Regions from separate parts of the Bacillus sp. M13(2017) genome, predicted to be linked through region 1. Evidence: predicted binding sites of a transcription regulator. Region 1 holds the regulator's gene; the other holds the start of a gene.
What was found. Region 1 encodes NrdR, which represses ribonucleotide reductase genes. Its sites were predicted from a motif close to AACACNATATATNGTGTT; they were not measured.
Positions count from the first base shown of each region.

Region 1 (6,070 bases):
GCTCCTAAAAGGTACGTTTTTCCTACACCAAATTTACCGTACAAATATAAACCTTGTGCTTTTTTACCTGGTTCATATGTACTTAAAAATTCATTCGCTGCACCAATCGCATCGATACGTGCATTTAAATCAGAAGGGTCTAAGTTTTCCATAGTTGCCTGTAAAATATCCGTTGGCATATATACACTTTGAACGAGTTTTTCATATTTCTTTCTCTCGTCATGCGCTACTTTTCTAACGCAGCGATCGTATTGAATATCAATCATCTTCCCTTGAATAACAAGCTTTGGCTCGTAACCTTGCAGCATATTTTTACATGAACCTAAATCCGGACAATCCACGCAACCTACACTTTGTCCAATATATTCATATAACTTCACAAGACTGCGCTCAATCATAGAAGTCGTTACTTCACCCTTATGTTCGTCTATAAATTCTTTCACACGCGGATGCGCCATTACTTCTGCCTTTAATACTTCATATCTATTTTTAAAGTTTTCATTTTCCATTAATTTTGCAAATGAATTTTGAATATGCTCCATTTTCTCACCTCAAAGAGCGTTCATTCTCTTCTATTAATCACGCTTATATTTTTTTAACACTTCTTCTAGTCGTTTTCGTTCATCTTCTAGCGTACTTGCATCTTTTTCTACACTTACATCTTTCTTCACTGTTTCTTTCTCTTGTTCTTTCGGCTCTTCTTCCTTAAGCCAATCTGGTACCATTTCTTTCCGCACCGTTTTCTTCACCGTACGGCCTTTTTTCTTCGTCTCAGCCCACTCTTGATATTGACGGTTCTCTTCTTTCGCTAACGCCATCGCTTCCGCTACTGTCCCGACCTTTTTACGTGCCCAATGCCCAGCAATCTTCTCGACATACGTTTTCGCAAGTTTCATATCTGAGCGTAGCATAACGTAATAAATAAGTACATTCACAACTCCTGGTGTCAATTTTTGATTAATCATGACATCTTCAACGATCTGCAAATCCGCTTTCGTTGCCTCTGCACCACCAGAAATCTCTTTCAATAGTTGTTTTGGCGAGATTTCCTCTAGCTGCTTTATTAGCATCTCCTCTTGCGATGAAGGCTCTTTCTCTTTCATCGTACGTGCAGCATGAGGCTGTACTCTTTCACTTAATACCGGTAATGCTTGACCATTTTCAAATTGATACCAATCGCGCGCTCCTTTTCTAAGCCTTTCCATATCAATTGTTTGCATCTCTGTCACTGCACCAAGAACGATATTTTGCATCGATAACACATCTACACCATACACGTAAGCAAGTGTTATAACGCAGTCTCTCACTTGATCTGTAATCGCCTTTTTAGGAACAAGAGCGGACAATCCATCTACAAATAAAGAGAAATCAAAGAAATCATTCCAAACTTTCGGAGCGTCTCCCTTCTCGTTACTTGGCATAGTTGTCGTTTTTGGAATACGAAGGTCTTCTTGCGCATGCTCAAGCTGTCCTGGATTAAACGAACCAAACACATCATTGAAAGAACGCGTAACATTTTCATAAGAAGCAAAATCAAATTCTTCTTCTAAGAAATATTGCTTTACTTGATTATATTTTGTCCGGCTCAATCGATTATATAAAAAGATACTTAAAACAATATCATCAAAAAACTGCTTCGGAGATAAAGGTGGTTGCAACTCATATATGAACATTCGAATATCTTTTTCTTTCTTAATATAAACCTTCAATAGCCCAATTGCCTCTAACTTTACTCGTTCCTCATATATTTCAGGAAGTTGCATTTGCATAGTCACCATAAGGGAATGATGCGTATTCTCTTTTCCAAATACACGATCTTGCTCTAGCTCTCCCCATAGTGTCATGTATAAGCTAAAAGCTCTACTACCTATTAACGGCTGATACAACATCGTTAACACTTTTCGGTCGTAATTGTGCAGTAGCCCTTTCGCACTTACTTTATAACGATCAATCGGCAATAGCTCCATCCATGACTGTTTTTCCATTCTTGCTTTTCCTTTCTCTCATCCAATCTATCCTCTACTTCATTCGTTCTATCTTCATTATATAAATTCTTAGTGAAAAAGAGCTATTAGCTTGCGCTTCTAGCTCTCTTATCCTATTACTTACGGTATGTAAAGAGAATAAAATACAACTTCTACTCTCTTTCTTTTTGCAGTATATCTTTTAATTCTTCAATAAATACATTTAAATCTTTAAATTGACGATATACAGAAGCAAAACGTACGTAAGCAACATCATCAATATCGCGCAGTTCTTCCATAACAATTTCACCAATCATATCACTTTTCACTTCTGATATACCTAAATTACGCAGTTCACGTTCCACGCTTTGTGTTACTTCTTCTAATTGTCTTAAAGATACTGGTCTTTTTTCACACGCTTTAATTAAACCGCGTAAAATCTTTTCTTTATTAAACTCTTCTCGTGTGCCTTCTTTTTTTACAACGATAAGAGGTGACTCTTCTACCCTTTCAAAGGTCGTAAAGCGACTTAAGCAGCTTTCACACTCTCTCCTTCTTCGAATAGAGCGCCCCTCGTCTACCGGACGCGAATCTAACACTCTTGTACCATTATGAGAACAGGATGGACAACGCAATTCATTCACTCCTTTACACTATACTCTTTATTTTTCTCTACTCACTTCACCTAAAATATATATACAATATTATATAACTCATTCTAACTCTCTTACCACTTTAAGTTTCAGCGCATCATTTTATCATCTCATCCTTAAAAATAAGATGGTATATAGAGAGCACTACCTCATTTGCAAGAGTCCAATTTATTCAACTAACGATTACGTTATATTTTTCCTTTTTTATAAACTAAAAAAGAGGTGCATTATACACCTCTTTACATTTTAAATCAATTATGTTCTTTTTTAAAGAGCTTTTGTTTCTCTCTGCTTAATTTCGAAGCTACCAGTGCCTCGAGGAAGCTCGATGCTCTCACGCGTTTTCGCGTTTAAACCTTCTGCAATATATTCTGCAGCAACATTTGGATCAATACGATCCCCACAAGTATAAACATCAATACTCGCGTAACCGTGCTCCGGAAAGCTATGAATTGTTAAATGTGATTCTGAGATAATTACTACTCCACTTACACCTTGTGGTGCAAATTTATGGAAAGCAACCTCACGCACTTCAGCACCAGCTCTTAGTGCTGCATCCACAAATAATTGTTCAATATACGGCATGTCATTAAGCTTGTCGAAATCGCAATCCCAAAGTTCAGCGATCACGTGACGACCCATCGTATCCATAGTATCCATTCTACAGTTCCCCCTTGTAAATTTATTCTAACTGTTCGAATTGAAAACTAATTTGCAATTTGGCTTGCTCCACTACCACGGGGGAAAGTTAGTCCAGAGAGGTCCTAACCCTTTAAGTAGTGACTACGTACCTCAGCTCTTAAGTTTACGAGTGTTAGTATACTTTGTTTATTTTCATTTTGCAACAACAGTTTTTTCGATTTTCTGTCATATTTTCCTCTTTACTTTTCCCTAAAAAAAATAAACGATTCACAAATGCAGTAATCACAACGTTTCGTGGTATGTCCACTTTTTAAAATATACTCATATAATTTTTTTCCTTTTCAGAAAAAAATAAAAAAAGAGGGCAAATATTGCCTTGCCCTCTCCTCCCTTATTCACTTAAATGTGTTGCACATTTTCTTGTTTCGCTAACTCTTCAACAACTAACGTTACAAGATCTACAACACGACGAGAGTAGCCCCACTCGTTATCATACCAAGCAAGTACTTTCACTTTACGATCACCCATTACCATTGTAGATAAACCATCGATAATAGCTGAATGCGTATTTGTATTAAAGTCGATAGATACTAAAGGCTCTTCGCTGAATTCTACAATACCTTTTAAAGCACCGTTTGCAACAGTTTTGAATGCATCGTTAATAGCTTCAACTGTCACATCGCGTTTTACATCTACTACTAAGTCAACAAGAGACACGTTTGGTGTTGGTACACGAAGTGCCATACCATGAAGTTTTCCGTTTAAATGCGGAAGAACTTTTGCTAGCGCTTTCGCAGCACCTGTCGTTGTCGGAATGATTGATTGTCCGCAAGCACGTGCTCTTCTTAAATCTTTATGTGGGTTATCAATATTTTTTTGGTCATTTGTATAAGCGTGAACTGTCGTCATTAAACCGTTTTCAATTCCAAACTGCTCATCTAACACCTTCACAACAGGCGCTAAACAGTTTGTTGTACAAGATGCATTTGAAATAACAGTATGTTTTATAATATCTAATTGGTCTTCGTTCACACCAACTACAATTGTTACATCTTCATTTTTACCAGGCGCCGTTAAAATAACTTTTTTCGCTCCAGCTTCAACGTGAAGAATTGCTTTTTCTTTTGAATTAAATTTACCAGTTGCTTCAATTACAACTTCAACACCTAAATCTGTCCAAGGCAATTCCTTTGGATCGCGGTTGTTTAAAAGGCGAATCATTTTTCCATCAACTAATAAGTGATCTTCAAATGCTTCTACTGTTCCGTCAAACTTGCCATGAACTGTATCATATTTAATTAAGTGTGCTAACGTTTCAGATGGATAGCTTGCATTGATTGCTACAATTTCGAATGCGCTTTCTTTTATTGCTTGACGAAATACCATTCTCCCAATACGTCCAAATCCATTAATTGCCACACGAGTCATAATATGTTATCCCCCTTGAATGCGTTATACTATTTATCTCCAATCCCAATAATAGTATAACACAAAAAGGAGATATGTCACTAAGCATTTTCATTAATTTCACAATTTTTTAGTCAATAATGTTCCACTTCTTTAAAATTACCTGCAATTGTGTTTTCGTTCCCATAATTGTGCCATCATTATTTATCACTTCATCTGCATTTTTCACTTTTTCTTCTAACGGCATTTGAGATTGAATACGAACTGTTGCTTCTTCTTCTGAAAAGTTATTTCGTTTCATTAAACGCTCTAATTGCGTATGCGGCTTAACCGCTACAACTAAAATGCGGTCAACGAGACTTGTTAATTTACTTTCAAATAAGAGAGGAATATCTAACACAACCGCTTGCATACCTTCTTCTATGTACATTTCCTTTTTCCTATTCATTTCCTCACGCACTGCAGGATGAACAATTTTATTTAACTGCAATCGTTTTTCTTCATTATAGAAAACGACACTTCCTATTTTTGGACGATTTAGTTCTCCATCTTCTTGTAAAACTTCCGTTCCAAATACTTCTACTATTTTGTTATATGCTGGTTTTCCTCGCTCTACAACTTCTCGTGCAATAATATCTGCATCAATAACTGGTATACTGAGCTCGCGAAACATTTGAGATACTGTACTTTTTCCGCTTGCAATGCCTCCTGTTAATCCAATTACTACTGTCATCATAATCCTCCTCATAATAAAAGGCGCGAAACTAATGTTCCACGCCCATACTTACATTTTCCAAATTCCAATAATAATGAGTAATACTCCAGGCAGGAATGTAAATTTTTGTAACCACTTCATATTCGATAAAACCGTTCCAAGTTTCATTCCAATAAATAAAAACAAAGAACTCATAACTGCAACTAATATCGCCATCATAGCGGGTGCATACCCTAATAAAGATGCACCAATTCCGGCACCAAATGAGTCTACAGAAAGAGCGATACCAAGAAGCAATGCTTCTCCTGCAGAAATGGTGCCTGATTTATCAAAATCTGCTACAGTCGGTTTCCGTAAAATTTGAATCACTAGCCCTAGCGAGGCAATCTCTAATTTCCAGACCTTCTCCTCTTGCTTCGGTTCTTCTTTTTTCTCACTTCGAAAAAATTGATATAATACCCAAATCCCTATTCCAATAAGAACAAGCCCACCGATACGCGTTGCGATAACAGGTGAAAATACTTTCGCGATCATATGTCCAATTCCCATTGAAACAAGCATAACAGCCGCTGAACACATTCCGATAATTATTATTGATCTTAGTGGTATTCTTACGCTTCTTAAACCATATGTTAGCCCTACACTACAGCTGTCTAAGCTTAATGTAAAAGCTAATAAAATAAGAGATA
Region 1 is NZ_KZ268500.1:269,562-275,631, reverse strand. It holds gene dnaI (primosomal protein DnaI) at 1-542, opposite strand, end outside; gene CGQ22_RS01675 (replication initiation and membrane attachment family protein) at 576-1,985, opposite strand; gene nrdR (transcriptional regulator NrdR) at 2,138-2,599, opposite strand; gene speD (adenosylmethionine decarboxylase) at 2,885-3,268, opposite strand; gene CGQ22_RS01655 (glyceraldehyde-3-phosphate dehydrogenase) at 3,659-4,687, opposite strand; gene coaE (dephospho-CoA kinase) at 4,797-5,399, opposite strand; gene ytaF (sporulation membrane protein YtaF) at 5,451-6,070, opposite strand, start outside.

Region 2 (6,070 bases), on a different contig from region 1:
TTTGCGATATTAATTGGAATAGCAAATCCAATTCCTTCAACTTCTTGTTGTGCAATTTTACTTGAATTAATCCCAATTATTTCACCATTTTGGTTAAATAATGCACCACCACTGTTACCAGGGTTAATCGCTGCATCTGTTTGAATAACTTGTGCTTGCCAATCTGGTCGTTTATCGCCATCAATATCAACCGGAATTTCGCGTTCTTTACTACTGATTATACCTTCCGTTACACTTCCATCAAATCCTAGCGGGTTACCGATTGCAATGGCTTTTTCACCCGCACGAAGTTTACTTGAATCACCTAAAGTGGCAACTTTATTTACATTAGATCCATCAATTTCAACAACTGCTAAGTCTAACCAAGGGTCCTTACCAACTAATTTCGCATCAACTTGCTTTCCGTCGCTCAGCTTCACAGCAAGTTTATTTGCTCCATCCACTACATGGTTGTTTGTTACAATATATGCTTTATTCCCTGCTTTTTTATAAATAACACCTGATCCTGAACCAGCTTGTTGTTCTTGACCTGTCGGTTGCATTGCAAATGGATCAACACTTTGTTGCATATTAATAACACCTACAACAACATCTTTCGCCCCTTCAATCATACCAGGTAAATCAGTTTCATTTTTCGCTTTATTTACAACAGGAACTACAGTACCTTCTACTTTTGAATCCGAACTAAATGATGATACTGGCGCTCCATTATTTTGAGCCCATGGCATATATGGTGCTGCAAAACTAATCGAAACCGCTCCGACTACAGCTCCCACTAAACCTGTGAAGAAATAGCCTTTTTTACTACCTGATTTTCTCACTTCTCTCGTTTCACTATGCTCTTCATTTAAATTTGGTCCGTCGTAATATCCCATGTTTTATTTCCCCTCTCTGGTGAATTCGTATTTTCAGTATAGTCACGTTTTGTGTCCTTCTTGTGAACTCATCGTGAAATCCAATTAAAAAAATACACTTATCTAACATTGTAGACAAAAAAAGTATTTTTTGTACATTTTACCTTCAAAAGAGAGTATAAAATCGCCATTTCCCTAGGCTAAATTACACAAATCGCTCTAGATTATTCTTCAAATTTATAACCAACTCGAATAACAGTACCGATATGCTTCGCTTTATCTCCTAGCTTATTTCGAAGTTTTTTAATATGGGTATCAACCGTTCGGTCATCACCGTAATAGTCATATCCCCATAACTGATCTAATAAATGTTGACGTGATAACACGATTCCTTTGTTCTCCATTAAATACACAAGAAGTTCAAATTCTTTATGTGTCAATATAATTTCTTCTCCATCTACTAAAACAGTTCTAGATAGACGATTTACTTCTATTCCAGCTAAAGACATAGCATTTTCTTCCGCTACTCCTACCGCACCATCCGCACGTTTCAATAACGTCTTTGCACGAGCTACTAATACTTTCGGGCTAAATGGTTTCGTTACATACTCGTCTGCACCTAATTCGAAACCTAGCAATGTATCATCCTCATCCGAACGTGCTGTCAACATAATAATTGGTACTGCTGATTCTTTTCTAATTCTTCTACAAACAGACCATCCATCTATTTCTGGTAACATAATATCTAACATAATTAAATCAATTTCATGCTCTGCAAATAACTCTAACGCTTTTTTTCCATCTTCTGCTTCGATTACTTCAAAGCCTTCATTACGAAAATAATCACTAACAATTTCACGTAATCTTCTTTCATCTTCAACAAGCAATACTGTTTTATTCATATCATCTATCCCGCCTTTTTACTCTTTCAATCGAATAATACGTTGATTGGAGCTTCCGCGAAATGGAAGTGTTAAATCTTTTTTCTCAATTTCAAACCTTCCATCGACTAAAACATCCCCATAATGTAACAACTCTATCATATCATTATTTTGAGAACTCTGTATCTCTTCTAACGTATAACCTGTATACATCCATAGGTTTTTTTTAAAATCTTTCACGATTTTTGCTACCTTTTTCACTTCAGCAGCTTGAAAAAATGGATCTCCACCTGAAAATGTTACATCAGTTAATGGATTACTTGCAATCTCTTTCACAATTTCTTCTACTGTCATTTCCGTTCCATTGCAAATATTCCATGATTTCGGATTATGGCAACCAACGCAACGATGCGGACAGCCCGCAAAAAACACGACTGTCCGCAATCCTTCTCCATCTACTACACTATCATGAATAATATTCATCACTTTCATTTATGTTTCACCCGATCTATCTCTTCACTACGTTTCGCACTATTCCACTTCGACATATCTCCTACAAGATAGCCTGTTATACGGCGAATTCTTTCTATATTAGCCTCATCTTCATTCCCGCAACTTGGACATTCATTCCCAATAACCCCGTGATAACTACAGCACTTACAACGGTCAACAGGATGATTAATTGAACCGTATCCAACGCCATGTTCTACCATAGCTTGTACAATTTGTTTTAATGCCTTTTTGTTATGCATTGCTGCTCCGTCTAGTTCAATATAAGTAATGTGTCCTCCATTACAGAGAGCATGGAACGGGCCCTCTAAACGGATTTTATTTATCGCTTGAATGTTATAATAAACTGGAATATGGAATGAATTCGTATAGTAATTATGGTTCGTTATACCGCTAATCACGCCAAATTCTTCTCTATCTTTTTTCACAAACTTCCCTGATAATCCTTCTGCTGGAGTTGCAATTACTGAGAAATTCAGTTGATGTTCTTCTGTCGCTTTATCCATTCTATCTCTCATAAAGGAAATAATTTCATACCCAAGTTTCCATGATTCTTCATCTTCCCCATGATGCTTTCCTGTTAAAGCTACTAAACATTCCGCAAGACCGATAAAACCAATACTTAACGTCCCTTGTTTTAAAATCGAGGCTACGGAGTCTTCAGGCTGCAACGTTTCTCCACCACGCCATACACCTTGTGAATATAAAAACTGAAAATCTCTTGCTCGCTTCGTACATTGATACGCATATCTTTCTAATAGCTGCTTAATTCCTAAATCTAAATAATAGTTTAGCGCTTCAAAAAACGCTTCTTTTGAACCACTAATTAACGCTAATTTCACTAAATTAATAGACGTAAATGATAAATTCCCTCTACCAATCGCTGTTTCTTCTCCATGTATATTAGACATAACACGGGTACGACATCCCATGTAACATACTTCACTTTCTGGTCTTCCATCATAATGCACTGCATTAAACGGCGCATCTAAAAATGAAAAGTTAGGGAATAATCGCTCTGCGGTTGTCTCTAATGCTAATTCAAATAAATCGTAGTTCGGATCACTTTCTTCAAAATTCACACCTTTTTTCATCTTGAAAATTTGAATCGGAAAAATCGGTGTCTCTCCTTTACCAAGTCCAGCTTGTGTCGCTTTTAAAAGTTGTTTAATTAACATTCTTCCTTCTTTTGATGTATCTGTTCCGTAATTAATAGAAATAAACGGGACTTGTCCTCCGCCCCTACTATGCATACTATTCGAATTATGAACGAAAGCCTCACACGCTTGATACGTATCATTTTCCGTTTCTTTCCATGCAAATTCTTCTATTTGTTCTTTCGTAAGCGGATATGATTGTAATCGTTTTTTATGTCTCTCAATTGTTTTTCGTACATAAGGTGCTAAATCAATATCAAAGAGTGCAAACGATTGACCACCATGCTGCATATTTTGATTCGCTTGAAAAATAATAGACGCAAGAGCCAATGCACTTTTAATGTCTTGCGGTTGTCTCATATGTCCATGCCCCGTATGAAAACCGTTAGCAAGCATTTGTGCTAACGGAATTTGTGAACAAGTCGTCGTTCCTGTCGCATAAAAATCTAAATCATGTGGATATAATATATTTTCATTTATTGCTTTTTTCACTTGATCTGACAATAAATTCTCAACAGCATAATATTTTGCACTCTCAGATGCGAAGGTTCCCATTACGCCCATTGGAGAGCGGCCGTCTACATTTGCATTTTCTTGCATTAAATCTTGTTCATTGCCGTGGACTATTGTCTCGAACACTTTCATTAATTCTTCTTCTCCACGTGTATTATTTTGTAACATTTATAACCCTCCACCAATATGTTGTTATCTTTTGATTAAAATGTTACTACATATAGTCTTACTGTTTCTGTGAGAAATGTAACATTACTGTGAAATTTTTTTCACGAAATAATGAATTTTTCATTTACAAAAAAGAAATGTGCTCTTTACAAATGTATGGTACAATATACGGGAAAAACTCTTTTTACCCTTTATCAACACATTTGAATAAAGGAGACTGAACTTATGGTTACTACATATCTTTTATTTATCGTTGCCTACTTACTTGGCTCGATTCCATTTGCACTAGTTGTTGGAAAAATTGGCTACGGAATCGATATTCGTGAGCACGGGAGCGGTAATCTAGGCGGAACAAACACATTCCGCACATTAGGGAAAAAAGCAGGTTTTACCGTTACAATTGCTGACATTTTAAAAGGGACTTTAGCAACAAGTCTACCAATGATTTTCGGATTAGATATTCACCCACTATGGTTCGGGTTAGCGGCTGTTCTTGGACATGTCTATCCAATCTTCGCAAAATTCCGCGGTGGTAAAGCAGTTGCAACTTCTGCTGGGGTACTATTATGCTATTCACCAGTTGTTTTTGCAATATTGGCTTTTGTATTTTTCACCCTTTTATTTACAACAAGATACGTATCACTTTCTTCTATGGTAACAGCAGTTGTTGCTGTTATTGCATCCATTGTTAGCGGGGATAAAATCTTCATTATTGCGATGTGTTTATTAGCAGGTATGGTTATTTATAAACACCGTGCAAATATCGGACGAATTATAAATAAAACTGAACCAAAAGCAAACTTTTCAAAAAAGCAAAAATAAGATCGTAACCCACATAACGCAAAAAGAAAACGTGAAGCATATTAATAGCGTCTTTTTGCGTTATTTTTTATACTAAAGAAAAAGCAACATAATTTGGAGGAACTATACATGAATCTTTCCGTAACAAAAGAAGCAGCACAATGGTATAAAAATGAATTAAACTTACAATCAAATGAAACACTACGCTTTTTCGTACAATACGGTGGTTGCAGTACTGTGCAAAAAGGACTTTCTTTAGGTATTCGTAAAGATGATCCTGCACACCCTGCTGTTCAAATTCAAGAAGAAGGCATTAACTTCTTTATTGAAGGCGATGATGAATGGTTCTTCGATGGACATAATTTATCTGTTACACTTAACGAAGGTGACGACTTCCCACAATTTAATTATGAAAAATAAAAAAACGTGGCTTCTGCCACGCTTTTTTATTTTTTCTTAATTTCCTCATATTTCGCATACCACTCAGGATATAACTTTTTAAATGATACAGGACGGAACCCTTCTTTTTTCGCACAAATATTCGTCGTACTTGCAGTAATACACAGTTCACCATCACCATTATATATTTCATATCCATATACAACGCGAAGTGGGCTCACAGTATCTACCCATGTTTTTACGATTGCTTTTTCTCCGTAACGCATCGCTTTACGATATGAAATTTGTAAATCTAACACAGGAGAAATAATCCCTTCTTTCTCCATTTCAACATATGAAAAACCTAAATCTTGTATAAGTTTCGTGCGACCTAACTCAAGCCACACTAAGTAGTTTGAATGGTAAACAACACCCATTTGATCTGTTTCCGCATAACGGATTTCAACTTCATGTTCTGCTACAAACATATGTATATTCGCCTTCTTTCACTTCTGCTGCCTTGCATACATTTAATCATAATACAGTAACATCAAAAATAAAATAAAAACAGTGAATCTTTTACTGAAAGGAGCCAGCATATGATTCAAATTGTAACGGTTCGTAGCGGTGATAGCGTATATAGCTTGGCATCAAAATATGGATCAACACCTGACGAAATAGTAAAAGACAATGGACTAAATCCAGCTGAAACGCTCGTTGTTGGTCAGGCACTTATCGTTAATACGAAAGGAAATAATTATTATGTACAGCCTGGTGACAGCCTATATCGAATTTCTCAAACATATAA
Region 2 is NZ_KZ268504.1:51,767-57,836, reverse strand. It holds gene CGQ22_RS13985 (S1C family serine protease) at 1-875, opposite strand, end outside; gene CGQ22_RS13980 (response regulator transcription factor) at 1,079-1,756, opposite strand; gene nrdG (anaerobic ribonucleoside-triphosphate reductase activating protein) at 1,775-2,227, opposite strand; gene CGQ22_RS13970 (anaerobic ribonucleoside triphosphate reductase) at 2,224-4,083, opposite strand; gene plsY (glycerol-3-phosphate 1-O-acyltransferase PlsY) at 4,309-4,905, shown strand; gene CGQ22_RS13960 (HesB/YadR/YfhF family protein) at 5,014-5,304, shown strand; gene CGQ22_RS13955 (acyl-CoA thioesterase) at 5,331-5,750, opposite strand; gene CGQ22_RS13950 (glycoside hydrolase family 18 protein) at 5,862-6,070, shown strand, end outside.
Region 2: a site for NrdR is predicted at 4,126-4,143, ahead of CGQ22_RS13970 (anaerobic ribonucleoside triphosphate reductase). Genes of this name have one in related genera too.